2 regions of the Homoserinimonas aerilata genome follow, and region 1 is predicted to be linked to the other one. Evidence: predicted binding sites of a transcription regulator. Region 1 holds the regulator's gene; the other holds the start of a gene.
What was found. The regulator HrcA, encoded in region 1, represses chaperone genes, less so after heat shock. The targets are predictions, from matches to a motif close to TTNGCACTCGNNNNNNNCGAGTGCNAA.
Positions count from the first base shown of each region.

Region 2: groES (co-chaperone GroES) is a predicted target of HrcA. The motif match lies at 8,887-8,913, and genes of this name have one in related genera.

Region 1 covers NZ_VFOM01000001.1:928,166-942,591, forward strand. Annotated here, with positions in the region: gene leuS (leucine--tRNA ligase) at 1-1,336, shown strand, start outside; gene FB562_RS04385 (helix-hairpin-helix domain-containing protein) at 1,444-2,127, shown strand; gene FB562_RS04390 (ComEC/Rec2 family competence protein) at 2,139-4,505, shown strand; gene holA (DNA polymerase III subunit delta) at 4,564-5,619, shown strand; gene rpsT (30S ribosomal protein S20) at 5,734-5,994, opposite strand; gene lepA (translation elongation factor 4) at 6,307-8,178, shown strand; gene FB562_RS04410 (DUF1990 domain-containing protein) at 8,178-8,831, shown strand; gene hemW (radical SAM family heme chaperone HemW) at 8,836-10,065, shown strand; gene FB562_RS04420 (DUF4870 domain-containing protein) at 10,084-10,494, opposite strand; gene FB562_RS04425 (DUF4870 domain-containing protein) at 10,573-10,971, opposite strand; gene hrcA (heat-inducible transcriptional repressor HrcA) at 11,179-12,201, shown strand; gene dnaJ (molecular chaperone DnaJ) at 12,250-13,350, shown strand; gene FB562_RS04440 (16S rRNA (uracil(1498)-N(3))-methyltransferase) at 13,373-14,101, shown strand; gene FB562_RS04445 (histidine triad nucleotide-binding protein) at 14,159-14,426, shown strand, end outside.
Region 2 covers NZ_VFOM01000001.1:2,099,020-2,113,445, reverse strand. Annotated here, with positions in the region: gene coaA (type I pantothenate kinase) at 1-346, opposite strand, end outside; gene glmS (glutamine--fructose-6-phosphate transaminase (isomerizing)) at 412-2,268, shown strand; gene FB562_RS09905 (holo-ACP synthase) at 2,275-2,649, shown strand; gene alr (alanine racemase) at 2,646-3,746, shown strand; gene tsaE (tRNA (adenosine(37)-N6)-threonylcarbamoyltransferase complex ATPase subunit type 1 TsaE) at 3,737-4,216, shown strand; gene tsaB (tRNA (adenosine(37)-N6)-threonylcarbamoyltransferase complex dimerization subunit type 1 TsaB) at 4,216-4,857, shown strand; gene rimI (ribosomal protein S18-alanine N-acetyltransferase) at 4,857-5,465, shown strand; gene tsaD (tRNA (adenosine(37)-N6)-threonylcarbamoyltransferase complex transferase subunit TsaD) at 5,462-6,526, shown strand; gene FB562_RS09875 (hypothetical protein) at 6,629-7,006, shown strand; gene FB562_RS09870 (DUF4190 domain-containing protein) at 7,116-7,583, shown strand; gene FB562_RS09865 (class I SAM-dependent methyltransferase) at 7,605-8,783, opposite strand; gene groES (co-chaperone GroES) at 8,997-9,293, shown strand; gene rarD (EamA family transporter RarD) at 9,380-10,327, shown strand; gene FB562_RS09850 (ABC transporter substrate-binding protein) at 10,419-11,669, shown strand; gene FB562_RS09845 (ABC transporter substrate-binding protein) at 11,787-13,109, shown strand; gene FB562_RS09840 (FAD-dependent oxidoreductase) at 13,430-14,426, opposite strand, start outside.

The sequences.
Region 1 (14,426 bases):
CGAGGCGCTGGGCGGGGAGGGGCGGATGATGAACTCCGGCCCCCTCGACGGGCTCAGCAAGGCGAACGCCATCAAGCGGGTGACGGCCCAGCTCGAGGAGGCCGGCACCGGCCGCTCGGCCCGCAACTACCGGCTGCGCGACTGGCTGATCTCCCGCCAGCGCTACTGGGGGACCCCCATCCCGATCATCCACGCCGAGGACGGGAGCATGGTGCCGGTGCCCGAGGACCAGCTGCCGGTCACTCTGCCGCCGAGCGAGGGCCTCGACCTCAAGCCGAAGGGTTCGTCGCCGCTCGGAGCAGCAGAGGACTGGGTGAACGTGCCGAACCCGGTTGACGGCTCGCCCGCACGCCGCGACCCCGACACGATGGACACGTTCGTCGACAGCTCGTGGTACTTTCTGCGCTTCCTGAACCCGCACGATGACACGCAGGCCTTCGACCCGAAGGAGGCGGAGAAGTGGGCCCCCGTCGACCAGTACGTCGGCGGCGTGACCCACGCCATCCTGCACCTGCTCTACGCGCGCTTCATCACGAAGGTGCTGTACGACCTGGGCTATGTGAGCTTCACCGAGCCGTTCAGCGCTCTGCTCAACCAGGGCATGGTGCTCATGGACGGCTCGGCGATGAGCAAGTCGAAGGGCAACATCGTGCAGCTCAGCGAGCAGCTGGCACTGCACGGCGTCGACGCAGTTCGCCTGACGATGGCCTTTGCCGGCCCGCCCGAGGACGACATCGACTGGGCTGACGTCTCCCCGCATGCCTCGGCGAAGTTCCTCGCCAGGGCGTGGCGGCTCGCGAGCGATGTCACGAGTGCGCCCGATGTGCTCTGGAAGACCGGTGATGTGGGGCTCCGTCGGGTCACGCATCGCTTCCTGGCGGATGCCCCGAAGCTGATCGAGTCGTTCAAGTTCAATGTCGTGGTCGCCCGCCTCATGGAGCTCGTGAATGCGACCCGCAAGGCGATCGATGGCGCGCCGGGAGGTTCGGATGCGGCGGTGCGGGAGGCGACCGAGACGGTTGCCCTCGGCCTCAGCCTGTTCGCCCCGTACACGGCGGAGGACATGTGGGAGCGCCTCGGCCACCCCGCACCGGTCGCCCTCGCCGGCTGGCGCAAGGCCGACCCCGTGCTGCTCGTGGAGCAGTCGGTGACGGCCGTCGTGCAGGTCGACGGCAAGGTGCGCGACAAGCTCGAGGTGAGCCCGACGATCGATCCTGCGGAGCTGGAGCGGCTCGCTCTCGCGACCGCCGGCGCGATCCGTTCCATCGCCGGCCGCGAGGTCGTCAATGTGATCGTGCGGGCCCCCAAGATCGTGAGCATCAGCACGCGCGGTTAGTCTCGCTGCTCGCGGGCTTCTCCTCACCATCCGGCGTCGGCTGGGCTTGTCCACCGGGTTGGCCCGGTCGGCCGGATGCGAGGTCACAGCACGCTTAACGTGGCGGCATGGCATCGCACGGTCACAGGGCCCAGGGTCCGCTCGTCGACGCCGCGGAGCCGGCCGACCGTATCGTCGAGGGCCCACGAGGCTCCGGCCCGGGTGTGCGCCTGCGCATGCGGGTGGGTGCCGCGGTAGTGCTCGTTTTGCTCGGCCTTGGAGTCGCCGTGCTGGTGAGTGCGCTGGGCTCCTCGGGCTCGGTGACGGCGATCGGTGCCTCTGCTGCGCCGGATGATCCCGGCACCGTCGGGGTGGATGCTCCGACGGCGACGATCTACGTTCACCTTCTGGGCGCGGTGAAGCGGCCGGGCCTCTACCAACTGCGCGAGGGCGCTCGGGCGGTCGACGCCGTCGCGGCGGCGGGAGGCTTCACCGAGGAGGCTGATCGCGCGCAGCTCAATCTGGCGCGCTTCGTCAGCGATGGCGAGCAGATCCATGTGCCGCAGCTGGGCGAGGTGCCGGCGGCGGCGCCGGGCGCGCAGCCGGGGGTGGGCGGTGACGGCCGCGTGAATCTGAACACGGCGGATGCCGCAGCTCTGGAGACCCTGCCCCGGGTCGGGCCGGCGATGGCGGCCCGCATCATCGACTGGCGGGAGACGAACGGCCGCTTTGCGACGGTCGAGGATCTGCAGGCGGTGTCCGGGGTGGGGGAGAAGACCTTCGCGGCGTTGAAGGATCTGGTGACGGTGTGACGGCGGAGCCGATGGCCCCATCTTCGTCGCGCCTCGATCTGCGGTTGGCGCTGCCCGCTGTCGTCGGCTGGGTTGCCGTGGCTGTTCTCATCGGCAACCCTCCCGGCGCGGCGCTCGGGGGAGCGGTCGGGGGCGCGGTGGCCGTACTGGCGGCGGGGGCCGTGCTTCTCCTGCGGGCCCGTGGCGGGCTGCGGCGGGTGCTGGCCCTGCTCGCGGTCTGCGCGATGGCGGCATCCGTTCTTCTTCTCGGCGCGATGGCGAGGGCGGATGCCCGGCAACCTGCGGTGATGCTGCAGGCCGCGCAGGAGGGCCGCTTCGTGTCCATCGAGGCGACGCTCACGCAGACCGTTCATGACGGCGGTGAGCGGTTCGCGGCGACGGCCGACTCTGTGCAGCTGGAGGGGAAGACCCTTGCGGTCTCCGTGCCGATCGTCGTGTTCGCCTCGATCGACCGGCCCTCGGCGATCATCGGTGCCACAGTGCAACTCTCCGGCACCCTGACGGCGAACGAGCCCGGCGACGCCGCCGCCTTCCTGGTGTTCTCGCGTGGCACGGCGAGCGTGCTCGGCGAACCGGGCGGGGTGCTCGGTGCTGCGGCCGCGTTGCGCTCCGGCTTCCTCGACCTCGCGCAGTCGCTTCCCGGTCTCGGCGGAGGTCTTCTTCCAGGCCTCGCGATCGGAGACACCGCGGCCGTCTCCTCAGAACTCGACGCGGCAATGAAGGCCAGTTCACTCAGCCACCTGACGGCGGTCTCCGGTGCCAACTGCGCGGTGGTCGTCGGGCTGGTGCTCGTGCTGGGCGGCATGCTCCGGATGCCGATCGCGGCCCGGATCGTCGCATCCGTCGTCGTCCTGGCCGGTTTTGTGGTGCTCGTCACCCCCGAGCCGAGCGTGCTGAGAGCCGCCGTCATGGCGGTGTCGGTGCTGTTCGCCCGGCTGGGCGGGCGTGGGGCGGGCGGGGTGCCTGTGCTTTCCCTCGCCGTGCTCGTGCTGCTCGCCATCGACCCATGGCTGGCGCGTTCCTTCGGCTTCGTGCTCTCCGTGCTCGCCACGGCAGGACTGCTCGTGCTGGCCGGCCCGCTGGCGCGATTCCTGTCGGCGTGGATGCCGTCTCCTGTCGCTCTCCTGATCGGGGTTCCGCTGGCCGCCCAGCTGGCCTGCCAGCCCATCATCATCCTGCTCTCACCGACGATCCCGCTGTACGGCGTGGTCGCGAACATCCTCGCGGGGCCGGCCGCACCGGTTGCGACGGTGCTGGGGCTCGTGGCCTGCCTCATCGCGCCGCTGTGGGCGGGCTTCGCCCAGCTTGTGGCGTGGGTGGCGTGGTTCCCGTCGAGCTGGATCGCGGCGGTCGCGATGTTCTTCGCGGGGCTGCCCGGCAGCGGATTGCCATGGGCCGAGGGTGCTGCAGGGGCGGTGCTCGCCGCGATCGTCACCATCTCGGCGGTGCTGGGCGTGCTCGCCTCGCCCGGTCGCATCCGCACAGGCTCAGGCGTGTTGGTTCTTGTGCTTCTGATGGCCTGGTTGGGTGCCGTCGGCGGTGAGCAGCTGCGCCGGCGGCTCGCACCGCCCGCAGACTGGCAGATCGCCGCCTGCGACATCGGGCAGGGTGACGCCGTGCTGGTGCGCAGCGCGGGCGCCATCGCGCTCGTCGACACGGGCCCCGACCCCGCACTGCTCGCCGACTGCCTCGACCGTCTGGGTGTCGCGCGCATCGACCTGCTCGTGCTCACCCATTTCGATCTCGATCATGTCGGCGGCACCTCAGCGGTTCTGGGCCGGGTGGGCGCGGTGCTGCATGGCCCGCCCGGCGCTGCCGATGACGATGCCGTCCTTGCGGCGCTGGAGCGGGGCGGGGCCACGATGACGCCGGCGGGCAGGGGCATGATCGGCGCGCTGGGCGAACTGCGCTGGCGGGTGCTGTGGCCGGCCGAGCGGCCGTCGGGTTTCGAGCCGGGCAACGATCTGAGTGTCGTCCTGTCGTTCTCCGGCGTCGGGCGGTGCGATGCCGGATGCCTCAGCTCGGTGTTCCTCGGAGACCTCGGCGAGCAGGCGCAGGCCCGGATGCTCGCAGCGGGCCGCGCGCAGGTCGCCGCACTCGGTTCCGTCGACGTCGTGAAGGTGTCGCATCACGGATCGGGCGACCAGAGCGCCCGCCTGTACGAGGCGCTGTCGGCGCGGGTCGCGGTCATCGGGGTCGGCGCGGAAAACAGCTACGGGCATCCGAATGCTTCCATTCTGGACGTGCTCGAGGGCACAGGCGCGGAGGTCACCCGCTCCGACACCGACGGGCTCGTGCTGCTGTCGTCGGACGGCACCGGAGGCATCCGCGTCTGGCGGGAGCGCCTGCCGGAGCCGACGGTCGGGGGAGGCGAATAGGCTTGTGGGCGCGGCCCGGCGCCGCGCAGTCACCAGCGTGAAGAACCGAAGGAGTCCCGTGGCAGCCAGGCCAGCAGGCAGGTCCGCGAGCGGACGATCCGGAGCGTCGAAGGCGGCCGCCGCGATTCCGCAGCTGGGCTGGTCGCAGATCCGCCCCGCCCCTGTCGTGCTCGTCTCGGGCACGGAGGGCTTCCTGGCCGACCGGGCGATCCGGATGCTGCGCGACATGCTCCGCCTCGAGGACCCCAGCCTCGAGGTGAGCGACCTCGAGGCCGACGGTTACGCCCCCGGGCAGCTGCTCACGGTGGCCAGCCCGTCGCTGTTCGGCGAGCCGCGGATGATCCGCACGGTCGCCGTCGAGAAGTGTACGGATGCGTTCATCACCGAGACGCTCGCCTATCTTGAGAATCCGGCCGAGGGCACTTATCTGGTGCTCCGTCATGCGGGCGGGGTGCGCGGCAAGAAGCTGCTCGACGCCATCAGGGGAGGGCTCGGCGGTGGAATCGAGGTCGTCTGCACCGAGCTGAAGAAGGAGTCCGACAAGGTCGACTTCGCCCGCGCCGAGTTCGCTGCTGCCGGCCGACGGGTGAGCCCCGGCGCCATCCGTGCGCTCGTCGCCGCGTTCTCCGATGATGTCGCCGAACTCGCATCCGCCTGCCAGCAGTTGGTGTCGGATGCGGCGGCGGAGATCACCGAGGCGACCGTCGAGAAATATTATTCGGGCCGCGTCGAGACGACGGCGTTCGCGGTCGCCGACATCGCGATCGCGGGCCGGCAGGGCGACGCCCTTGTCATGCTGCGGCACGCACTGGCTTCCGGTGCAGACCCTGTTCCGATCGTCGCCGCGTTCGCGAGCAAGTTGCGCACGATGGCGAAGGTTTCGGGCGCGCGGGGCGGTTCGGGTCAGCTGGCCGGCCAGCTCGGTCTGGCGCCGTGGCAGGTGGATCGCGCCAAGCGTGACCTGCAGGGCTGGACAGATTCGGGTCTCGGCCGCTGCATCGAGATGCTCGCCGAGACGGATGCCGCGGTGAAGGGCGCCCAGCGCGATCCGGTTTTCGCACTCGAGCGCATGGTGGGCGTGATCGCGAGCCGAGGCGAGCAGCCCGGGGGATAGGGCCGCTGGCTCGGCACAGACACAGGCGCCGGCACAAAGCGAAGGACCCCGCCTCAGTGAGGCGGGGTCCTGTTCGTTCGGTCCGGCGTTGCTGCCGGTCGCGAGCGGGTGCTGCTACAGCGCGTTGACCTGCTTCGCGATGGACGACTTGCGGTTTGCCGCCTGGTTCTTGTGGATGACGCCCTTGCTGGCGGCCTTGTCGAGCTTCTTGGAGGCGACGAGGAGAGCGGCTGCAGCCTTCTCCTTGTTGCCCTCGGTGATGGCGGCGCGCGTTGCGCGAACTGCCGTCTTGACCTCGCTGCGGACGGCCTTGTTGCGGTCGGTCGCCTTCTTGTTGGTGAGGATGCGCTTGATCTGCGACTTGATATTTGCCACGTTGAGTAACTTTCTGTTGTTCCGGATGATGTTCGGCAGCCGTGACCGCGTCGATGTAGAGGGCATCGATTCGGCTGAGGGCTGCAATTCGCACCCGTGATCGTGGGAAATGAACGCGGTGCGCAAGCCAACAGGCAACTTTACCAGTCTTGAGGGGCATCCGACAATTCCCCGATCGTCGGCGCGCCGCGTGCGAAGCGCCCCGCCTTTGGGCGCCGATTCGGGCAGCGGCCTCAGGCATGGGAGAATCGACGGATATCATCCCCCGGGCGCGCCGCATGCGGCCTGCCACCAGAGTCTTCAGAGGAACGCGTGAGCCCCAGAGCACAGAAGGCCCTCGAGCCGGCTTCGACCGACCCCGCCTTCATTCGCAACTTCTGCATCATCGCCCATATCGACCACGGTAAGTCGACGTTGGCCGATCGCATGCTGCAGGTGACGGGTGTCGTCAGTGACCGCGATATGCGCGCCCAGTATCTCGATCGCATGGATATCGAGCGTGAGCGTGGCATCACGATCAAGAGCCAGGCGGTGCGGATGCCGTGGGCTCTGGATGCGCAGACCGGCCCGTCTCCGGCGGGCACCTACGCGTTGAACATGATCGACACCCCCGGGCACGTCGACTTCACCTATGAGGTCTCGCGCAGCCTTGCCGCCTGCGAGGGCGCCATCCTGCTTGTGGATGCGGCGCAGGGCATCGAGGCGCAGACGCTGGCGAACCTGTATCTGGCGCTCGACAACGACCTGACGATCGTTCCGGTGCTGAACAAGATCGACCTGCCTGCGGCCGACCCCGAGAAGTATGCGCGGGAGCTCGCCGATCTGATCGGCGGTTCGCCTGACGATGTGCTCCGGGTCTCCGGAAAGACGGGCGTGGGTGTTCCTGAGCTGCTTGACCGCGTCACGAGTGTCATCCCGCCGCCTGTCGGTGATGCGAGTGCGCCGCCGCGGGCCATGATCTTCGACTCGGTCTACGACAGCTACCGTGGCGTGGTCACGTATGTGCGGATGGTCGACGGCCAGCTGAATCCGCGCGAGAAGATCCAGATGATGTCGACGCGTGCGACGCATGAGATCCTCGAGATCGGTGTCAGTTCGCCTGAGCCGGTGCCCAGCAAGGGGTTAGGGGTCGGCGAGGTCGGTTATCTGATCACGGGTGTGAAGGATGTGCGCCAGTCGAAGGTGGGCGACACGGTGACGACGGCGTCGAAGCCGGCATCCGCGGCCCTTCCCGGGTACACGGAGCCTCTCCCGATGGTCTTCTCCGGCCTGTATCCGATCGATGGCAGCGACTATCCGGCGCTGCGCGATGCGCTCGACAAGCTGAAGCTTTCGGATGCTTCGCTCGTCTATGAGCCGGAGACCTCGGTTGCGTTGGGCTTCGGTTTCCGCTGCGGCTTCCTCGGCCTCCTGCATCTGGAGATCATCACGGAGCGGCTCGACCGCGAGTTCGGGCTCGACCTGATCACGACTGCGCCATCCGTCATCTATGAGGTGACGACGGAGGACCGGAAGACGGTCACCGTGACGAACCCGAGCGAGTTCCCGGTGGGCCGCATCGATTCGGTGAGCGAGCCGATCGTGAAGGCGGCGATCCTCGCGCCCAAGGACTATGTCGGCGTGATCATGGAGCTCTGCCAGGGGCGCCGCGGCACGCTCCTCGGCATGGACTATCTCGGCGAGGACAGGGTCGAGATCAAGTACACGATGCCGCTCGGCGAGATCGTGTTCGACTTCTTCGACCAGCTGAAGAGCAAGACGGCCGGCTATGCGAGCCTCGACTACGAGCCGTCGGGTCAGCAGGAGGCCGACCTGGTAAAGGTCGACATCCTGTTGCAGGGCGAGCAGGTGGATGCGTTCAGCGCGATCGTGCACCGCGAGAAGGCGTATGCCTATGGCGTGCTGATGACGGGGCGTCTGCGCGAGCTGATTCCGCGCCAGCAGTTCGAGGTGCCCATTCAGGCGGCGATCGGTGCTCGCATCATCGCTCGTGAGAGCATCCGTGCCATCCGCAAGGATGTTCTGGCCAAGTGCTACGGCGGTGACATCACCCGCAAGCGCAAGCTCCTCGAGAAGCAGAAGGAGGGCAAGAAGCGCATGAAGATGGTGGGCCGCGTCGAGGTTCCTCAGGAGGCGTTCATTGCCGCCCTCTCGGGTGATGTCGAGAAGAAGGACAAGAAGTAGTGTCGCGCCCCGCGCTCTGGAATCTTCCTGTCACCTACGCGGCGGTGGGGGCCACTCAGTCGCCCGAGACGCTGCGCTACCCGCCGGAGGGCTACCGCGTCTTCGAGAAGCGGGTGCGCATCGGCACCGGCCCCGCGCGCTGGGATTTCGCCTGGCACGCGACACTCGCGTGGGGTATCAAGGTCCGCAGCGGTTTCACGATCGAGCTGACGGAGACCCCTCCGGAGGTCACCGAGGGCAGCTACGCGCCCGTCTCCTTCGACACGGCGGGCACGCCCGTCGCCCCTGCCATCACCGGCCCGTCGACAGAGACGGTGTACGGGCCGGACGGCCTGCCCTTCGTCTCGCCCGGCGACTCGGCCTGGCTGGTGCTGCACGTCGGCCCGTTCAAGATCCATGAGCCTGTGCGCGTCGTCTACGTGATCGACGAACCGAATCGCAAGGGCTTCGCCTACGGCACCCTGCCCGGCCACCAGATCAGCGGTGAGGAGTCGTTCGTCGTCGACCTCGAAGACGACGGCTCCGTGTGGCTCACGGTCCGCACGATCTCTCGCTCTGCGACGGGGTGGGGGTGGGCGCGTCCTTTCCTCGCGATCGGGCAGCGCATCATCCGTGCCCGCTATCTGAAGGCCCTCACCGGCCCTGTCGACTGACACGATGCCCTCCGCCCTGCCCATCGCCGACCCTGCGCCCCTCGACGGCGCCCTTCCGGCATCCGTCGCCGAGGGCGCGGAGGGCCGCGACTTCGGCGTCTACCTGCATGTGCCGTTCTGCCGTGTGCGCTGCGGCTACTGCGATTTCAACACCTACACCTCAGATGAGCTTCGGGGTGCGAAGCGCAGCGACTACGCGAGCCAGGCTGTGCAGGAGGTCGCGCTGGCACGTGGCGTGATGGATGCTGCGGGCCTGCCCGAGCGGCCGGTGTCAACCGTCTTCTTCGGCGGCGGCACTCCGACGCTGCTGCCCGCATCCGATCTGGTCTCGATGTTCGACGCTGTGCGCGACGCCTGGCGAATCGCTCCGGATGCGGAGGTCACGACAGAGGCGAACCCCGATTCGGTCGACCTCGACTACCTGATGGCGCTGGGGCGCGCCGGTTTCACGCGGGTGTCGTTCGGCATGCAGTCGGCCGTCCCACACGTTCTGGCGACGCTGGAGCGCACCCACGACCCCGAGCGCGTGCCGCTGGTGGTCGCGTGGGCCCGCGAGGCGGGCCTCGACGTCAGCCTCGACCTCATCTACGGAACACCGGGGGAGTCGCTCGACGACTGGCGCCGCTCGCTCGAGCACGCCATCGCGCAGGCGCCGGATCACCTCTCCGCCTATTCGCTCATCGTGGAGGACGGCACGAAGCTGGCCCGGCAGATCAGGCGCGGCGAGGTTGCGCAGCCTGATGAGGATCTGCAGGCCGACATGTACGAGCTGGCCGACGAGCTGCTCGGCGCGGCCGGATTCGACTGGTACGAGGTGAGCAACTGGGCGACGACGGATGCCCACCGCTCCCGTCACAACCTCGCCTACTGGAGGGGTCACGACTGGTGGGGTGTCGGGCCCGGCGCCCACAGCCATGTCGGCGGGGTCCGCTGGTGGAATGTGAAGCATCCGGCCGCCTACGCCGACCGCATCATGGCGGGGCATTCGCCTGCCGCCGGGCGGGAGACGCTCGACCAGGAGACGAGACGGGTCGAGCGTGTGCTCCTCCAGCTGCGCATCCGTGAAGGAATATCGGCGGGGGAGCTGGGGCCGCAGGGCCGCACGGCCGTCGCGGGGCTCATCGCCGACGGCCTCGTCGAGGGTGCGAGTGCGGTGCGCGGCACGATCGTGCTCACGAGGAACGGGCGGCTGCTCGCAGATGCCGTCGTGCGACGGCTCCTCGACGAAGGCTGATGCCGCCCGTCCCGGGTGCTACTTGATGAATTCGATCGTCACCGGGTACTTGTAGTACTGCCCCGAGTTCGCCTTGACCGCTGCGATGATCATGAAGACGATGGCGGCGACACCGAATGCGATGAGAACCGGCACAACGATGATCGCCCCGATTCCGAACGTCACGGCCACGATGATGCTGCCCACGATGCTGAGGGCGACCGCATAGATGGTGAACGAGATCTGGAAGTTGAGGGCAGACCTCGTGTGCTCACGCACGAACGGCCCGCGGTCCTTCAACAGCAGATAGCCGATCAGCGCCGGCAGGAAGCCGAGAAAGATGCCGCCGACATGGATGAGCGTCGCCCACAGCTTCTCGTCTGAGGGGCTGAGCGGCTGCGGTGCGGCGTTGTAGCCGGAGGGCGGTGGTGGGGGTGCCTGATTCGTCATACGGCCCATTAAAGCAAACCCGCCCGTGAACGACGCAGGGCCGGGAGCAATGCTCCCGGCCCTGCGTCTGCTCTGCGACTACTTGATGAGGCGCAGGTTGACCGGGTAGCGGTAGGACTGGCCGTTCTTCGCGGCGTTGAAACCCTGAATGCAGAACACGATCGTGAGAATCCAGAGCGCGAGCGGCAGGATCCATCCGATGAGCATCCAGAAGCCGAAGGTGACAGCGGTCAGCACGGCGTTGATGATCTGGATCGCAATGTGGCCGATGGTGACGGCGATCTGGAAGTTCACCGACTCCTTGCCCTCACGGTCGGTGTGGGTGCCGCGGTCCTTGAACACGAGCCAGATGATGAGCGGCGGGAGGATCCACAGGATGCCACCCAGGTGTGCGAACGACGCCCACTGGTTGTCCTCGGCAGGGGTGAGCGGTGCTGCTGCCGCCGGTGACGCGGGGGGAGGGGTCTGATCGGTCATTGCGTATGCCTTTCCGGTTTTCGGGAGTTGCCCGGTGCATGCCGGGACACCTGACGCTGCTGAGTGCCCCCTGAATGAGGGCAGCGAAGGCTATCCCATAAGGTAGTGCCTCTTCGCCGCGCCGCGCAACGAATGCGGAAGCGGCGTGTCACGATACAATTGGCAGTCAACTTGTTCGAGTGCCAATGACCGTGAGGGCGGTGGATTGTGGTCTCAGATCGCGGTCTCGAGGTGCTCCGGGTGATCGTGCAGGACTATGTGGAGTCCCGAGAGCCTGTCGGCTCCAAGTCGATCGTCGAGCGCCATTCATTCGGCGTGTCCGCGGCGACGATCCGCAACGACATGGCCCAGCTCGAGGAGGAGGAGTTGATTGCCGCGCCGCACACCTCCTCCGGCCGTGTGCCGACCGACAAGGGTTATCGCCTCTTCGTCAACCAGCTCGCCGATCTCAGGCCGTTGAATGCGGCGCAGCGGCAGGCGATCCACGCGTTCCTGGGCGAATCGGCCGATCTCGATGACGTGCTCGCGCGCACGGTGCGCCTGCTCTCGCAGCTCACGCATCAGGTCGCTCTTGTGCAGTACCCGTCTCTGGGGCGCTCGCGCATCCGTCATGTCGAGTTGGTGCCGCTCACCGAGTCGCGCATTCTCACCGTGCTGATCACCGACACCGGTCGGGTGGAGCAGCGCATGGTCGACGTGGGGCCCGGCCTCGATGACGAGTTTTTGAGTGACCTGCGGATGCGCATCAACTCGGCCCTCGACGGGCTGCTCCTCACGGAGGCGGCTGCGCGCCTCGACTCGCTCGCCGACGACTTCGCTCCTGCTCGGCGCGAGGTGGTGCATCCGATCGCGGCCAGCCTGGCCGAGCAGGTTCTCGCGAACAGGCACGACAGGCTCGTGATGGCGGGGGCTGCGAATCTTGCGCGCACGGAGGAGGACTTCGCCGGCAGCATCTATCCTGTTCTGGAGGCGATCGAGGAGCAGGTCACCCTGCTGAAGCTCTTCGGCGAGATGGAGCAGGATCAGGCTGGCATCTCGGTGCGCATCGGCCGGGAGAACGAGTCTTTCGGCCTCGGCGAGGCTTCCGTGCTGAGCACGGGCTACACGGCGGCCGGCGGCGAGCTTGCCCGCCTGGGGCTTCTGGGGCCGACCCGGATGGACTATTCCAGCAATATGGCGGCGGTTCGTGCGGTTGCACGTTACCTGTCGCGCCTGTTGGGCGAGAGTTGACTGTGGCGCGGCGCGTCACACGAGAGAACAAGAATCTAAGGAACTGCAGTGGCTGACCATTACGAAGTACTCGGCGTCGACCGGGATGCGACCCCCGAGGTGATCAAGAAGGCGTACCGTCGTCTTGCCCGCGAGTTGCACCCCGATGTGAATCCGGGAGCGGATGCCGCCGATCGCTTCAAGGACGTGACCCACGCCTATGACGTGCTCTCCGACCCCAAGCAGAAGGAGCAGTACGATCTGGGCGACCAGGCCGGCTTCGGCGGTGGATTCGGTGGCTTCGGCGACATCTTCGAGACCTTCTTCGGCGGTGGGGGCGGCGGCAATCGCCCTCCGCGTTCTCGCACGGAGCGAGGGCAGGATGCGCTCGTCCGCATCGAGGTGACGCTCGAGGATGTCATCTTCGGCACGCAGCACGAGGTCGAGGTCGACACGGCCGTCACGTGCAAGACGTGCGCGGGCTCCTGCTGCGCCCCGGGCACCGAGATGGCGACATGCGACATCTGTGGCGGCTCCGGCCTCATCCAGCGTTCCGTGCGCAGCCTGCTCGGCAATGTGATGACCTCGAGCCCCTGTGGCACCTGCCGCGGCTTCGGCACGGTCATCCCGAACCCGTGCTCGACGTGCTCCGGCCAGGGCCGCGTGCGCGCCCGCCGTCGCATCCCCGTCGACATCCCCGCCGGCGTTGACACGGGCCTTCGCCTGCAGATGCCGAGTCAGGGCGAGGTCGGCCCGGCCGGTGGGCCCAACGGCGACCTGTACCTCGAGATCAAGGTGCGCCACCACGATGTGTTCAGCCGCAATGGCGACGACATCCTGGCGACGCTCGAGGTGCAGATGACGGATGCGATCCTCGGCACGACGGCCACGTTCGACGCGCTCGATGGTCCGGTCGAGCTGGAGATCAAGCCCGGCGCGCAGAGCGCGGAGGTGATCACGGTCAAGGATCGTGGCGTCACCCACCTGCGTGGTTCGGGCCGTGGTGATCTGAAGGTCGGCATCCAGGTGCTCACGCCCACGAAGCTCAACTCGAAGTCGAAGGAGCTCATCGCCGAGCTGGCCCGCGTGCAGAATGCGGTGCCGCCGCATCTGGCGCACTTCCAGCAGGGGCTGTTCCAGAAGCTGCGCGACCGCTTCCTGAACATCTAGCTGCGACAGGCGGGAGACGAGCGTGGCGCACTTCTACCTGAACGAGTCGCTAGTGTCGGCGGCGCCGGGCGCATCCGTCTCGATCGAGGGTGCCGAGGCCAGGCATGCCGTCACGGTGAGTCGCATCCGGGTGGGGGAGTCGCTGTCGATCGGCAACGGTGCGGGGCTTGTCGTGACCGGGCCGGTTGTGGAGGCGGATGCTGCCCGTCTCGTCGTCGAGGCCGTCGACGTCGTCGAGACCCCGGTGCCGTCGCCTGCGGTGCTGCTCGTGCAGGCTCTGGCCAAGGGCGATCGCGATGAGTCCGCCGTGCAGGCGGCGACCGAGCTCGGTGTGGATGCTGTTGTGCCGTGGGCTGCGCAGCGCTCGATCGTGAGATGGCAGGGCCCCAAGGTGGCGAAGGGCATCGAGCGGTGGAGGGCGATCGTGCGCGAGGCCACGAAGCAGTCGATGAGGCCGCGCATCCCTGAGGTGCGGGAGCTGGCGTCGACGACCGCAGTCGCCGCGCTGGCGTCGCAACTGCGTGTGCTCGTGCTGGAGCCGACGGCGGAACAGCGGCTGTCTGAGCTCGAACTCGACGGGCGCGATGTTGCCGTCGTCGTGGGGCCGGAGGGAGGCATCGCGCCGGCCGAGCTCGAGCAGTTGGCCGCGGCAGGAGCCGTCGCTGTGCGTCTCGGCGACGGGGTGCTGCGAACCTCCACGGCGGGTCCCGCGGCGATCGCGGTACTGAGCGCGCGCCTGGGCCGCTGGTAGTGGCGGCAGCCACGCTCGCGCCGCAGTGCCGGGCCGGTTGTCGCTTAGGCTTGTCGTATGCCTGACCATGCCGAACCGTCCATCTTCACGAGGATCATCGATCGTGAGATCCCGGCCGACGTCGTCTTCGAGAGCGAGCGGCTGATCGCGATCCGCGACATCGCGCCGAAGGCCCCTGTGCACCTGCTTGTGATCCCGAAGGATCCGCAGTTCCGTGATGTCGTCGAACTCGCGGCGGGCGATCCGGAGCTCCTCGCAGAGATGGTCGCCGCGGCTGCGACGCTGGCAGAGGAACACTGTGGCGGCCAGTTCCGTCTCGTGTTCA
Region 2 (14,426 bases), 1.2 Mb from region 1:
GGGCGAGGAGCATGCGCAGCAGGCGGGCGATCGTGGACTTGCCGACGGCGACGGAGCCGGCGATGCCGATCACGAAGGGGGTGCGCGGCGAGCGTTCGCCCAGAAACGAGCTTGTGGCGGCGTGCAGCTGGCGCGTGTTGACCGCATAGAGGTTGAGCAGTTTGCTCAGCGGAAGGTAGACATCCGCCACCTCATCAAGTTCGAGGGCGTCGCCGAGACCCCGCAGTCCGACGAGATCGTCGGGGGTGAGTGGCAGTTCTGTGGCGGGCGCGAGTGCGGCCCATTCCGCCCGTTCGATCTCGAGGAAGGGCGTGCTGCCGCCTGCGGCGTTGGTGGGGTCAGACATTGCGAGAATCATATCCGGATGACTGATGGCCTTTTGTGCAGCGGGGGTGTCGTAAAATCGGGCCTATGTGTGGAATCGTGGGTTACGTCGGCAATGACAAGAGCATCGAGGTACTGATGGGTGGCCTGCGCCGCCTCGAGTACCGCGGCTATGACTCGGCCGGCATCGCCGTGATCGATGATTCGGGGGCCGTTGGCACCCGTAAGAAGTCGGGCAAGCTCCAGGAGCTGGTCGATGAGCTGGCGGAGCATCCGCTCGGCAACGGGCGCACGGGCATCGGCCACACCCGCTGGGCGACGCATGGCGGCCCCACCGATGGCAACGCGCATCCGCATCTCGGCGACGACGGCAAGCTTGCCCTCATCCACAACGGCATCATCGAGAACTTCGCTGAGCTCAAGCAGGAGCTTCTCGACGAAGACCCCGACACCGTGTTTCTCAGTGAGACGGACAGCGAGGTCGCGGCACTGCTCGTGGGCCGCGCCTATCGCGAGAAGCGTGACCTCGCCGAGGCGCTGCGCTCGGTCGTCGACCGCCTGCACGGCGCCTTCACCCTGCTGGTGATGCACCAGGATCAGCCGGGTGTCGTCGTCGGCGCCCGCCGCAACTCTCCGCTTGTGATCGGGCTGGGTGACGGCGAGAACTTCCTCGGCTCCGATGTGGCCGCGTTCGTGGAGCACACGCACCGCGCGATGGAGATCGGCCAGGACCAGCTCGCCATCATCACGACCGACAGTGTCACCGTCACCGACTTCGATGGCAACCCGGTCGTCGCCAAGGAGTTCGAGGTCGCCTGGGATGCCTCCGCCGCGGAGAAGGGCGGCTGGTCGAGTTTCATGGTCAAGGAGATCACGGAGCAGCCTGAGGCTGTCGCGAAGACGCTGCTCGGCCGCGCCGTTGATGGCGAGGTGCACCTGCAGGAGCTTGAGGCTATCGGGGCGGATGCTCTGAAGGATGTCGAGCGCATTGTGATCGTCGGCGCGGGAACGGCCAACTATTCGGGCCTGCTCGCCAAGTATGCGATCGAGGCGTGGACCCGTATCCCCGTCGAGGTGGAGCTGTCGCACGAGTTCCGCTACCGGGATCCGATTCTCACGCCCAACACGCTCGTTGTGTCGATCAGCCAGTCGGGCGAGACCATGGACACGCTCATGGCCGTCAAGTACGCCAGCGAGAATGGCGCACGCACGCTCTCGATCTGCAACACGCAGGGCGCGACGATCCCGCGCGAGTCGGATGCCGTCGTCTACACGCATGCCGGCCCCGAGGTCGCGGTTGCGTCGACGAAGGCGTTCGTCGCCCAGGTCGTGGCGCTGTACCTTCTGGGTCTGCATCTGGCGACGGTGCGCGGCAGCATGTCGGCCGCGGCGATCGCCGATGTCGTCGAGGATCTGCAGCAGCTCCCCGAGCAGATGGAGACCGTGCTGAAGCAGCACGAGACGATCACCCAGCTCGCCGGCTGGATGGCGGACACACGTTCGGTGCTGTTCCTGGGGCGCCATGTCGGCTTCCCTGTCGCCCTCGAGGGTGCGCTCAAGCTCAAGGAGATCGCCTACATCCACGCGGAGGGCTTCGCGGCCGGCGAGCTCAAGCACGGGCCGATCGCGCTGATCGAGCCGGGCGTGCCCGTGTTCGTTGTCGTGCCGAGCCCGCGCGACCCCGATTCGCTGCACAAGAAGGTTGTCTCGAACATTCAGGAGATCAGGGCCCGCGGTGCACGCGTGCTGGTGATTGCCGAGCAGGGCGATGCGGCGGTTCTTCCGTACGCCGATGTGGTCATCCCGGTGCCGCTGGCGTCGAAGTTCATGGAACCGTTGCTGGCGGTCATCCCGCTGCAGATCTTTGCGCTTGAGCTGGCGAGCGCCAAGGGGCTCGATGTGGATCAGCCGCGCAATCTCGCCAAGTCGGTCACGGTCGAGTAGCTCGCCGTGATCATCGGCATCGGCGTCGATCTTGTCGACCTGGCTCGTTTCGAGCGGGCGGCGAGTCGTACGCCGAGACTTGTCGAACGCTTGTTCGCTGAGAGCGAACAGGTTCCGGATGGCCGGAGGCTGTCCCTGAGATCGCTTGCGGCCCGCTTCGCCGCCAAGGAGGCGCTCATCAAGGCGATCGGCGACTCCGACGGCATGCGCTGGCATGATGTACGCATCGTGTCGAATGAGCTGCGCAACCCCTCCTTTGAGTTGAGCGGGCGGATCGCGCAGGTCGTCGCAGAACACGGCATCACCAGGCTGCACCTGTCGATGAGCCACGACGCAGGGGTCGCCGTCGCCTACGTCGTGGCGGAGGGTGACCCCCGATGACCGGACTCATGCGCGAGGCATCCATCGACCTGTCGGCGATCAGCCGCAACGTCGAGACGCTGCGGGCCGCCGCCGGCACGGCGCACACGATGGCCGTCGTGAAGGCGCGCGGCTACGGCCACGGCGCCGTCGACGTGGCGCGTGCTGCTCTTGCGGGAGGTGCCGACTGGCTGGGCGTCGCAGACATCCGCGAGGGGCTCAGGCTTCGGGCCGCCGGTATCACGGCGCCCATCCTGGCCTGGCTGCACGACCCTGCGGAGGACTTCGAGGGCGCACTCGCCGCCGGGCTTGAGATCGGCGTCAGCTATCTCGCCCAACTGGAGCGGGTCGCCGCGGCCAGTGGCACCGCGAATGTGCACATCAAAGTCGACACGGGCCTCGGCCGCAACGGCGTCGAGAAGCGGCAGTGGCGCTCGGTGTTCGAGGCGGCCGCCAGGCTCGAGCAACGCGGTGCCATCCGCGTGCGCGGGCTGTTCAGTCATCTCGCCAACGCGGGGCGGCACGAAGACCTGCGGCAGGTGGCCGAGTTCGAGCAGGCCCTGCAGCTGGCGGCGGATGCGGGGCTCACGATCGAGCTGCGTCACCTGGCGGCGACGGCTGGCGCCCTCGCCGTGCCCGAGGCGCGCTTCGACATGGTGCGCCTCGGCATCGGAATCTACGGGCTCTCCCCGCTGGAGGGCCGCACCTCGGCCGAGCTGGGCCTCGTGCCAGCGATGCAGTTGAGCGCGGCGATCGCCTCGGTCAAGCGCGTGCCCGCCGGGTCGGGGGTGTCGTACGGGCTCACCCATCGCACCGATCGCGAGTGCACGCTCGCGCTCGTGCCACTCGGTTACGCGGACGGCGTGCCGCGGGCCGCATCCAACAGGGCGCCCGTCAGTATCAACGGCTCCACCTACCGGGTGGCGGGCACCGTGGCGATGGACCAGTTCGTGGTCGACCTGGGCGACGACACCGTGAGCGTGGGCGACCGTGCGGTGCTGTTCGGCGACCCTGCGGACGGCGTGCCCTCGGCGGACGACTGGGCCGAAGCATCCGGAACCATCAACTACGAGATCGTGACCCGCCTGGGCGGGCGGATCGAACGCACATGGGGCTGATCGCGCGGCTCACGATCGAGACGCCTGAGCGGATGGGCGAGCTCGGTGCCCGGATCGCCCGCGAGCTCGGGGCGGGCGATGTGGTCGCCCTCAACGGCGAGCTCGGGGCGGGCAAGACGACGTTCACGCGCGGGCTCGGCGAGGCCCTCGGCATCCGTGGCGCCGTCACGAGCCCCACCTTCGTTCTGGCGCGCACCCATCCGAGCGAGTCGGGAGGTGCGCCGCTCGTGCACGTCGACGCCTACCGGCTGTCGCATCCTGCCGAGCTCGACGATCTCGACATCGACTTCGACGGCTCGATCGTCGTCGTCGAATGGGCGGCCGGGATGCTCGACGCCGTCGCCGAGGAATGGCTCGACATCACGATCGTGCGGCCCGTCGGCGGCGAGGAGTCGGAGGAGGGCGTCGAGCCGCGCCTCGTCACGGTGCAGGGGCACGGCGCGCGCTGGGCCGAGCTTAGGCTGGACTGATGCTGCTCTCGATCGACACCTCCGCAGGCACGAGCGTCGCCGTCGTGGACCGCGACCGCGGCGTCATCGCCGAGCACTCCGAGGCCGACACCCGCCGCCACGCCGAGGTCATCGGTGAGCTCATCGTGCTCTGCCTGGCCGATTCTGGCGTGCTGGTAACCGCTCTGTCTGGTGTCGCGGTGGGCATGGGCCCCGGCCCGTTCACGGGGCTGCGGGTCGGTATCGCCGCGGGCCGGGCCTTCGCGCTCGGCGTAGCAAAGCCCGCCGTGCGCATCGTCAGCCATGACGCGATCGCCTACGGCCACTACTCACGCGGAGCATCCGGCCCGCTTCTGGTGGTGACGGATGCGCGACGCCGCGAGGTCTACTGGAGCGCCTACTCGGGAGCAGACGAGCAGGGTCTCCCCGTGCGCGTGGCGGGGCCGGGTCTGTCGCGGCCCGACGACCTCGGCACGCAGCTGTCAGCAGAGTTCGCCGCGAGCGGCTTCGCCCGCATCGACGCCGAATCGGTTTCGGCAGGCGACGCCGGCATGCTCGCCGAGACACTCTTCGCGAACGGCCGCGCCTTCGCCGGCCCGGAGCCCCTCTACCTGCGCTCACCCGACGTCACCCCGTCGGCGGGCCCGAAGCGCGTCAGCTGATGGCCTGGCTGCTGCGGCGAGCATCCGTCGCCGACCTGCCCGCGATCATGGCGCTCGAGACGTCGACATTCGGCAGCGACGCCTGGTCTGCTGAGGCGATGCGCTCCGAGCTGGCGGGCGCACACACGCACTACCTCGTGGCCACGCCCGAGGGCTCGGATGCTGTTGTCGCGTACGCGGGCCTGCTTGCGCCCGCCTCCGCGCAGCAGGCAGACATCCAGACGATCGCGGTCGCGCCCACCGCCCGCCGCGGCGGCCTGGGGCGCACGCTCATGCTGCAGCTGATGGCGGAGGCGTTCAGCCGAGGCGCGCGGGAGATGTTCCTGGAGGTGCGCGCCGACAACCCGGGCGCACAGTCGCTGTACGAGCAGCTCGGCTTCGAGCAGATCGCCGTGCGGCCCCGCTACTACCAGCCCGACGGCGTCGACGCCCTCATCATGCGTGCACCGCTGAGCGAGCCGCGCACCTCGCTGGTGGAGCCCGTGCCGCCGGCCGCGCCGATCACGGCGACCGCCCCCGGGGAGCCCGTCAGCACATCCGGGGAGCCTGCCGGAGCATCCGCGGCCCTGACTGACCAGCCCGACCCGACAGCAGAAGGAGCCTCATGAGCGCCGAGCCCATCGCATCCGCGGCGCCGTTGGTGCTCGGCATCGAGACCAGCTGCGACGAGACCGGCATCGGCATCGTGCGCGGTAGCGAACTGCTCGCGAACGTGATCGCCTCCTCGATGGAGGAGCACGCTCGCTACGGTGGCGTCGTGCCCGAGATCGCGGCGCGGGCCCACCTGGAGGCGTTCGGCCCGACCATCACGGCGGCGCTCGCCGAAGCGGGCGTCACACTGCAGGATCTCGACGCGATCGCCGTCACAAGCGGGCCGGGCCTCTCCGGGGCGCTCATGGTGGGGGTGGGCGCGGCGAAGGCGCTCGCCGTCTCGCTCGACAAGCCGCTCTACGCCGTCAACCATCTGGTCGGCCATGTGGGGGCGGATGTCATCGGCGGCGAGGCGGTCGAGTACCCGACCGTGGCGCTGCTCGTCTCCGGAGGCCACACCTCTCTTCTGCTCGTGCGCGACCTCGTCTCCGATGTCGAGCTGCTCGGCGAGACGATCGACGACGCCGCAGGGGAGGCCTTCGACAAGGTCGCCCGGTTGCTCGGCCTGCCCTACCCGGGCGGCCCCGAGATCGACCGCGCGGCCATCGGCGGAGACCCTGCCGCGATCCGCTTCCCGCGAGGGCTCAGCCTGCCCAAGGACATGCAGAAGCACCGCTACGACTTCTCCTTCTCCGGCCTCAAGACGGCGGTCGCGCGCTGGGTCGAGCAGAAGCGCGACTCTGGCGAAGAACTGCCGGTGGCGGATGTCGCGGCGAGCTTCAGAGAATCGGTAGTCGACGTTCTCGTGACCAAGGCGATCGCCGCCTGCCGTGACCTCGGGGTTCCGCGCCTGCTGCTGGGCGGCGGGGTCGTCGCGAACGCCCGCCTGCGCCAGGTGGCGGAGGAGCGCTGCGCGGCCGCCGGGATCGAACTGCGCATCCCGCCGCTGACCCTGTGCACCGACAACGGGGCCATGATTGCGGCGCTCGGTGCGCAGCTGGTGGCTGCCGGGCATCCACCGTCTGGGCTCGGATTCGGGGCAGATTCGACCCTGCCGGTCACCAGCATCCAGGCGTGACCGCGTCTTTCGGTGGTTGTGCGAGAATTGACACCCCCTCGGGGGTGGTGCCACGATGGGCAACGCCGCTTTTACGACAACCAGCCTTAAGGAGACATTCACATGTCTGACATCACGCCCCCCGCGACCCCGGAGCCCACGCCCTACAGTGCTGCTCCCGCCGCTCCCGCCGCAGGCGCCCCCGCGAAGGCGCCCGTGCTGAGCATCATCTCGCTGGTCGCCGGCATCATCGGATTCCTCGGCGGCGCGATCGTGATCCTGCCCTTCATCGGCTCCGTGCTGCAGCTGTTCTTCCCGGCCGCCGCCGTTGTGCTGGGCTTCCTCGGCAAGAAGAAGGAGCCGCAGGCGGCCAAGGGTCTCTGGCTCACCGGCATCATCCTCGGTTTCGTCGGTCTGGCCATCGCGCTCCTCGGCTTCATCCTCTGGGGCGTCGCGTTCGCGGGCGCAGACTACAGCTCGCTCGAGAACCTCTCCTACTGATCCGCTTGTGCGGATGATGGGCCCCGGTCGATGACCGGGGCCCATTCTTCTTCCCTCCCGCGGGCCACAGGCTGTGGCGGCGTGCGCGGACAACTGGAAGGATGATCGCATGTCCTCCACCGAGCCTGACGAGACGCCGTCCGTTCCTGTTCCTCCTGCTGCGCCCGAAGCTCCTGCCGCGCCGGAGCCCCCTGCCGCGCCCGCCTACGGGGCGGCGCCCGTCGCAGCCGCTCCTGCGGCTCCCGCTCCCGCTGCCGCTCCTGCCGCAGTGCCGTACGGCGCTGCCTACGCCGCCCCCGGCCCCATCGAGCCGCGGGCCCTCAGCATCACCGCGATGGTGTGTGGCATCGTCGGCGTCGTGCTGTCGTTCTTCTGGCTGGGCTTCCTCCCGGCGGCCGCCGCGGTGGTCTTCGGTCATATCGCGCAGCGTCGTGAGCGGGCGGCGAAGCCGTTCTGGCTGACGGGCATCATCACGGGGTATGCGGGCATCGCGATCTCACTGCTGTGGGGCCTCGTCGCGCTCGTCCCGATCCTGTTCGCCCTGTTCTTGATTCCTGCCGCCATCACCTACTCCTGAGGTGCTCCGCGCGGCTGTCGTTCAGTCGCGCCGCGCCAGCAGGGCCACACGTCGACCGGCCACCCTCGTGAGCACGAGGGTGGCTGTGCCGTCTCCGCGCAGCGAGAGCCGCTTGCGGAACGCGGCCGGGTCGATGTCGACGCCGCGTTTCTTGATCTCGAGCGTGCCGATGCCGCGCGCGCTCAACTCCCTGCGGATGTGTTTCTCGTCGAGAGGCATCCGCTCGATCACCTCGAAGCGGGTGGCGAAGGGCGTGTCGATCGCCGCATCCGCCGTCAGCCAGGCGATGTCGTCGCTCACCATCGTCGCGCCGAGGCTGCGGGCGAGATCGCCGATCAGGCGGGCTCGGATGACGGCGCCGTCGGGCTCGTAGATGTAGCGCCCCAGCGTGCCGACTTCGACGTCAGGGCTGTCGCCGGGGGCGGTCAGCTCGTCGCTGCCGCCATCTGAGCGGATGATGAGGGCTGAGCGCCGGATGCCGGGGCGCGCGAGGGCGCCGAACCAGACTCCCAGCTCGACGACGTCGCGGTCGACCGACACCCACTGGGCCTCAGCATCCTCTGGGATGAGCCCGCGGTCGATGCCCGGCCCCAGTTTGACGCCGACGGGCATCCGTTCGGCGAGGCCGAAGGCGAAGTCGAGAGACGGCGACCAGTCGTGCGGGTCGCGCAGCCTGCCCTTCTCGCTGCGTCGGGCCGGGTCCAGCCAGGCGGCGTCGTAGCCGGCCAGGTCGAAATCCTCTGCCGCGGAGTGGACGACGGATGCGTTCGGCCACGGCGCCAGATTGTAGGAGGCGACAGCGGCGGTCACCTCGTCGCGTTCGACGCCGGTCACGGTCAGCTCGATTGCGGCCATGGCGAGCGCATCCGCGCCGATGCCGCAGCCGAGGTCGACGATGCGGGTGGCTCCGGCCGCCCTGAAGCGACCGGCGTGGCGGGCGGCGACGCCGAGCCGGGTGGCCTGCTCGAGGCCGGCCTCCGTGAACAGCATGCGCTCGGCGAAGGGGCCGAACTTGCTGACCGCCCTGGCCCGCAGCTTCGACTGGCTGAGCACTGCGGCCACAAGGGCGGGGGAGTGCCCGGCGGCGCGCAGGGTGGCGACGGCCTTGACGACGTCGTCCTTCGACTCGTAAGCGGGCAGCGAGTCGAGCAGTCGCAGCCCCTCGGGGGTGAGCAGTTCGACGAGCTCGGCGGCATCCATCCCCCCATTATTCAGGGCAGCCCCGTCGAGTACGCCATTCGGATGCCCTGGGCTGGTTCCGAGAGCCGGATGGCGTACTCGAGCAACCAGCGGCACCGCCACGTTGGCACTCGGATTGCGAGAGTGCCAGTGCGGCGGGTACAGTTGTTCTGGCACTCACCTAGTGAGGGTGCCAACCCAGATTTTTTCCCGCACTTCAGAAAGAGGTAGGCCGTGTCGGTTTCCATCAAGCCGCTCGAGGATCGCATCGTTATCAAGCAGGTCGAGGCCGAGCAGACGACTGCATCGGGTCTTGTCATCCCTGATACCGCCAAGGAGAAGCCGCAGGAGGGCGAAGTTGTCGCCGTCGGCCCCGGTCGTATTGACGACAACGGCAACCGCATCCCCCTCGACATCGCCGTTGGCGACAAGGTGATCTACTCCAAGTACGGCGGCACCGAGGTCAAGTACGGCGGCGACGACCTGCTCGTGCTCTCGGCTCGCGACGTGCTCGCGGTCGTCGTCCGCTAGGCGACGCCCCCACGTTCAACCAGCACCCGCTCGGCTTCGGCCGGGCGGGTGCTGTCGTTGATGCGCGCGACGGATAGCATTCACAAGTGACACCGTCTCCCAGCGCCCCAGCCGGCCCCGTCGCGGCCCCGCCGCGCAGATCCGGGCTGCTCTTCGCCGTCGGCGCCTACGGCCTGTGGGGCGGGATGCCCGCCTTCTTTCTGCTGTTGGCCCCGGCGGGCGCCTTCGAGATCGTCGCGTGGCGCATCCTGTTCACGCTCGTGTTCTGTGCGCTGCTGCTCACGGTGACGCGCAGTTGGCGCAGGTTCGCGGCGATCGTGCGGCAGCCGCGGCTGCTGTTCCTCATGGGGCTCGCGGGCGCGTTCATCTACGTCAACTGGCAGGTGTTCGTGTTCGCGGCCCTGCACGGGCAGGTGCTCGAGACCTCGCTCGGCTATTTCATCAACCCGATCTTCACGGTGGTGCTCGGCGTCGCGTTCCTGCGCGAGAAGGTGCGGCCGCTGCAGTGGGTGGCCATGGGGTTCGGCGTGATAGCGGTGCTCGTGTTGGCGTTCAACTACGGGGAGTTCCCGTGGATCTCGCTCACGCTGGCGACGTCGTTCGGCCTGTACGGCCTCATCAAGAAGCTGGCGGGCGCCCGCGTCGATGCGGTATCGGGGCTGACACTCGAGACGATCTGGCTTGTGCCCGTCGCTGTGGCCGTGCTGCTGGTGGTGTCATCGACCGACGGCATCGTCTTCGGAACAGCCGGAACGACCCATGTCGTCATCATGGCGCTCTCGGGGGTCATCACGGGTGTACCGCTGCTGCTCTTCGCTGCGGGGGCCCGGCGCCTGCCTCTCGTGACGATGGGCATGATCCAGTATCTGGCCCCGGTGCTCACCTTCGTCTTCGGCGCGTTCATCCTGCACGAGGCCATGCCGCCGGAGCGCTGGGCCGGCTTCAGCCTTGTGTGGTTCGCGATCGTGCTGCTCACGACCGACATGCTCGTGCAGGGGCGGCTGTCTCGCCGTGCCTTACCGCAGCTGGGTTGATTCGTCGGTAGTCTTCCTCTTGGTTCGCGGTCGTGTCGGTTTCGACGGCATGGGTCCGGCACTCGCCGGGCGAGAGGGCGAGAGGAGCGACATGAGACGGATGCGTGTGGTCGCCTGCGCGGCTGCGGTCGTTATCGCCCTCGGCCTGAGTTCGTGTACGAGCGAGGAGATGGTCCTCCCGACGAGCTCTCCGTTGCCGAGCCCGCCACCGGCATCCGGTGACGGTGTTCTGCGCATCGGCACCCTCTTCGCCACGAGCGGCGATGCCGCCTATCTGTCGCCCGCGCAGGTCGCCGGGGTCGAGCTGGCCGTCCGCGAGGTCAATGAGGCGGGTGGTGTGCTGGGCAAGCCGGTCGAGGTCTTCCACCGCAACTCCGGTGAGGCGGCAACCCAGCAGGCGGAGGAGTCCTTCGCGCAGCTCGTGGAGAAGGGCGTCGACGTGGTCATCGGGCCGTCGTCGTCTGTTCTGGCCGAGCGCATCCTGCCTCTCGCGATCGAGGCGCAGGTGCTGCTCGTGTCGCCCGCCGCATCCGCCCCTGTTCTCACGGGCCTGGCCGACGAGGGGCTGCTCGCGCGCACGGCACCGTCTGCTGCGCTGATGGGCGGCGTGCTCGCCGACGCGATCGTCGCAGACGGGGCAACGGATGTCGCGGTCATAGTCGGCGCAGACGACAGCAGCAGTGCGGTCGCAGAGACGTTCACGGCCGCGCTCGCCGCCGCAGAGGGCTCCGTCGTCGCTCAGGAGCAGCTCGGCGACGCCGCAGCCGTCGTCGACGCTGTGGCCGCGGCGAAGCCCGACGCCGTGCTGCTCGCCTCCGGCTTCGAGGCGATGGAACAGAACGTGGCCATCATCACGGCGCTCACGGATGCCGGCCTCGGCGGCTCGAAAGTGTGGCTGGCCGGAGGTGCGCTCGCTGACTACTCGCAGGCGCTGCCCGGCGGCGTGCTCGAGGGTGCCAGGGGAGTACTCGAAGGGGCGGAGGCCAACGAGGCCTTCGCCGCGCGGCTCGCCGCCATGGACCCCGCGCCGAACGACACCCGCTACGCCGCGGAGGCCTACGACGCCACCATCCTGGCGGCGCTCGCCGCCACCGTCGCAGGAGACGACGGCGGGCCCCTGCTCGCCTACATGCTGCCCGGCGTCAGCGGCGACGGCATCAAGTGCATGAGCTTCGGCGAATGCCTCGACGTGCTGAAAACGCAGGACGACATCGACTACGACGGCGTCTCCGGGCCCATCGCGCTCGACCGAGCGGGAGACCCCACATCTGCCCACTACGGCGTCTACGCGTACGACGCGGCCAACAGATTTGCGTGGACAGGGCAGCTCACCGCGGATTGAGCATGTTACCGCCCCGTAACACGCAGGTATTGTGCGGGAGCCGTGGGGGCAATACCGTGGCAGCACGGCAGTACCCTGCCGTGTGCTGTAACCACGTTTCGAAACACAAGGAGCAACATGAGCGTTTTCGCTAGAGGCAAAGCCTCCCGCTCACTGACTCGCAAGGCGACACTCGGGGGACTCGCAGTCCTCGGCGTCTCCGCCCTCATCCTGAGTGGCTGCGCATCGACCGACGAAGGGACCGGTGGCAATGGAGCCGAGAGCCCGTCTGCATCCGACGCGCTCGACATCGCATCGGGCGAGCGTGACCTCACCCTGAAGATCGGCACCCTGCTGCCGCAGACCGGTGGTCTGGCATTCCTCGGCCCGCCCGAGGAAGCCGGCGTCGCTCTCGCGGCGAAGGAGATCAACGAGGCAGGCCTCGGGATCCAGGTCGAGGTCGTCTACGGCGACTCGGGTGACCCCGACAACAAGGCGTATGCCACGACCGTCCCGAACCTTCTGGGACAGAACGTCTCGGCGATCATCGGTGCCGCGGCATCCGGTGTCTCGAAGCTCGTGATCGACCAGATCACGGCAGCCGGCGTCGTGCAGTTCTCGCCGGCGAACACCTCGCCGGACTTCACCAGCTGGGATGACAACAACCTCTACTGGCGTACTGCGCCCTCCGACCTGCTGCAGGGCGAGGTGCTCGGTAACCTGATCGCCGACGACGGCGCCAGCACGCTGGGCATGATTGTGCTCAACGACGCATACGGCACCGGGCTGCAGAAGGTCACCAAGGAGACCTTCGAAGCTGCGGGCGGAACGGTCGTAGCCGAGGAGATGTTCAACACCGGCGACACGAACTTCTCGGCACAGGTCTCGGCCGTCGTCGCAGAGGACCCCGACGCCATCGCCCTCATCACCTTCGACGAGATCTACACGATCGCGCCTGAGCTGGCCAACGCGGGCTTCGACATGTCGAAGGTGTACCTGGTCGACGGAAACCTGAAGCAGTTCGGCGACGACCTGCCCGCGGGAACCATCACCGGTGCGAAGGGAACGACCCCCGGCCCTGTGCTGGAGGACGACTTCGAGCAGCGCCTGAGCGACGTTTACCAGTCGCCGGTGCTGGGTGGCACAGAACCGCTGTCTGACTTCAGCTACGCGGCCGAGTCGTACGACGCGGTCATCCTGCTGGCGCTGGCGGCCTACGCGGCCAACTCCGTCGAGGGAACCGACATCGCCAAGTACCTCCGCCAGGTCTCCGGCGGCACGGGCGACGGTGAGAAGGCGACCGACTTCAAGAGCGCCGCGACCATCCTCGCGGATGGCGCGCAGGTCGACTACGACGGGTACTCCGGCGGAGTGAAGTTCGACGAGCACGGCGACCCGACCGAGGCGACCATCGGTATCTTCCAGTACGGCGAGGACAACCTGCACAAGCGCATCAACTAGTCGCAGCAACGGATGAGGGCCCCGGCGGAATTGAACTGAACCCCGAAAGTTGGAGCCGCTATTAAGCGGTGAGTTCAGTTTATTGTGGGGGCAGCGAAAGGGACTGATTCTGACTTAGCGTCAGAATCAGCCCCTTTTTGCTTTACACGAAGAGCGTGGCCTTCGTGACGTCGTGGTCGTGAGTTCGTTGCGTTCGCGTCTGAATGCCTCGCTGAGCGCAAGGATCCCTTCGGCACACTCGTAGTCGACACCCTCCGCGCGCTGTTGCACGGCAATAACGGCGTTGATTGTTACCTCATCGCCGGCGGAGCACACGCTTCTCAGCCACAGCAGCCCGCTGTGTTTGCGACCTCCGTCGATTCGCCGCCCGGCTCTGTCGAGTCGGCTGCACAGTTGGCCTCGGCTTTGTCTGGACCGGCTGTCGTGCAGCAGCTGCTGGATTCAGTGTTGAGATCGGTGGAGCACACACCTGTCTCGGGGAGCACTAGCTGGACGATGCGGGCGGCGGCATGGTTGCCGGCGAGTTCATCTGCGATGGAGCGCACCTGCTCGTAGCCGGTGAGGAGGAGGAATGTCGGCGCGCGACCGTAGCTTTTCATTCCGGCGATGAAGAAGTTCGGTTCAGGGTGTGCGAGCTCTGCGACGCCGTGCGGGTACACCGTTCCGCAGGAGTGCTCGTTCGGGTCGATCAGTGACGCAAGTGCTCGTGGGGCTTCGACTACCTCGTCCAGCGAGATGCGGATCTCGCGAAGCATGTCGAGGTTGGGGCGGAAGCCGGTTGCGTTCACAACGATGTCTGCGTCGATCTTCGTCGGCTCGCCGCGGCGTCGGCCGGTGATGGTCACGCGTCCGTTGTCGGCGGGGGCGAGGCGGTCGATCTCGAAGCTATCCAGGAGGGTAACTGCGCCTGAGGTGACGAGTTCGTGTGTTGCGGATCCGAGCTGCCCGCGGGCCTCAAGTTCGTCGGCCGCGGAGCCGTAGACGCGGGTGGGGCGGGCGCGACGGATGACCCAGGTGACGGTGGTGTCCGGTTCCTCCTTTGCCAGGGTCGCGAGCTTCAATAGGGTGTTTGCGGCAGAGTGTCCGGCACCGACAACGACGACGTGCTTCCCGGCGAACCGTTCACGCTCTCGACCCAGGACGTCGGGGAGTGCGTGGCTCAGATTCGCCTCAACTGATTCGCTCCCGGTTGGGTTGAGACCGTTGGAGCCGAGAGCGTTTGAGGAACCGTAGGTGCCGGAGGTATCGATGACCGCCCGGGCAAGCATCTCGTCAGTTCCGTCCGGGCCGTCGATTCGCAGCTGGAAGGGGGCGGAG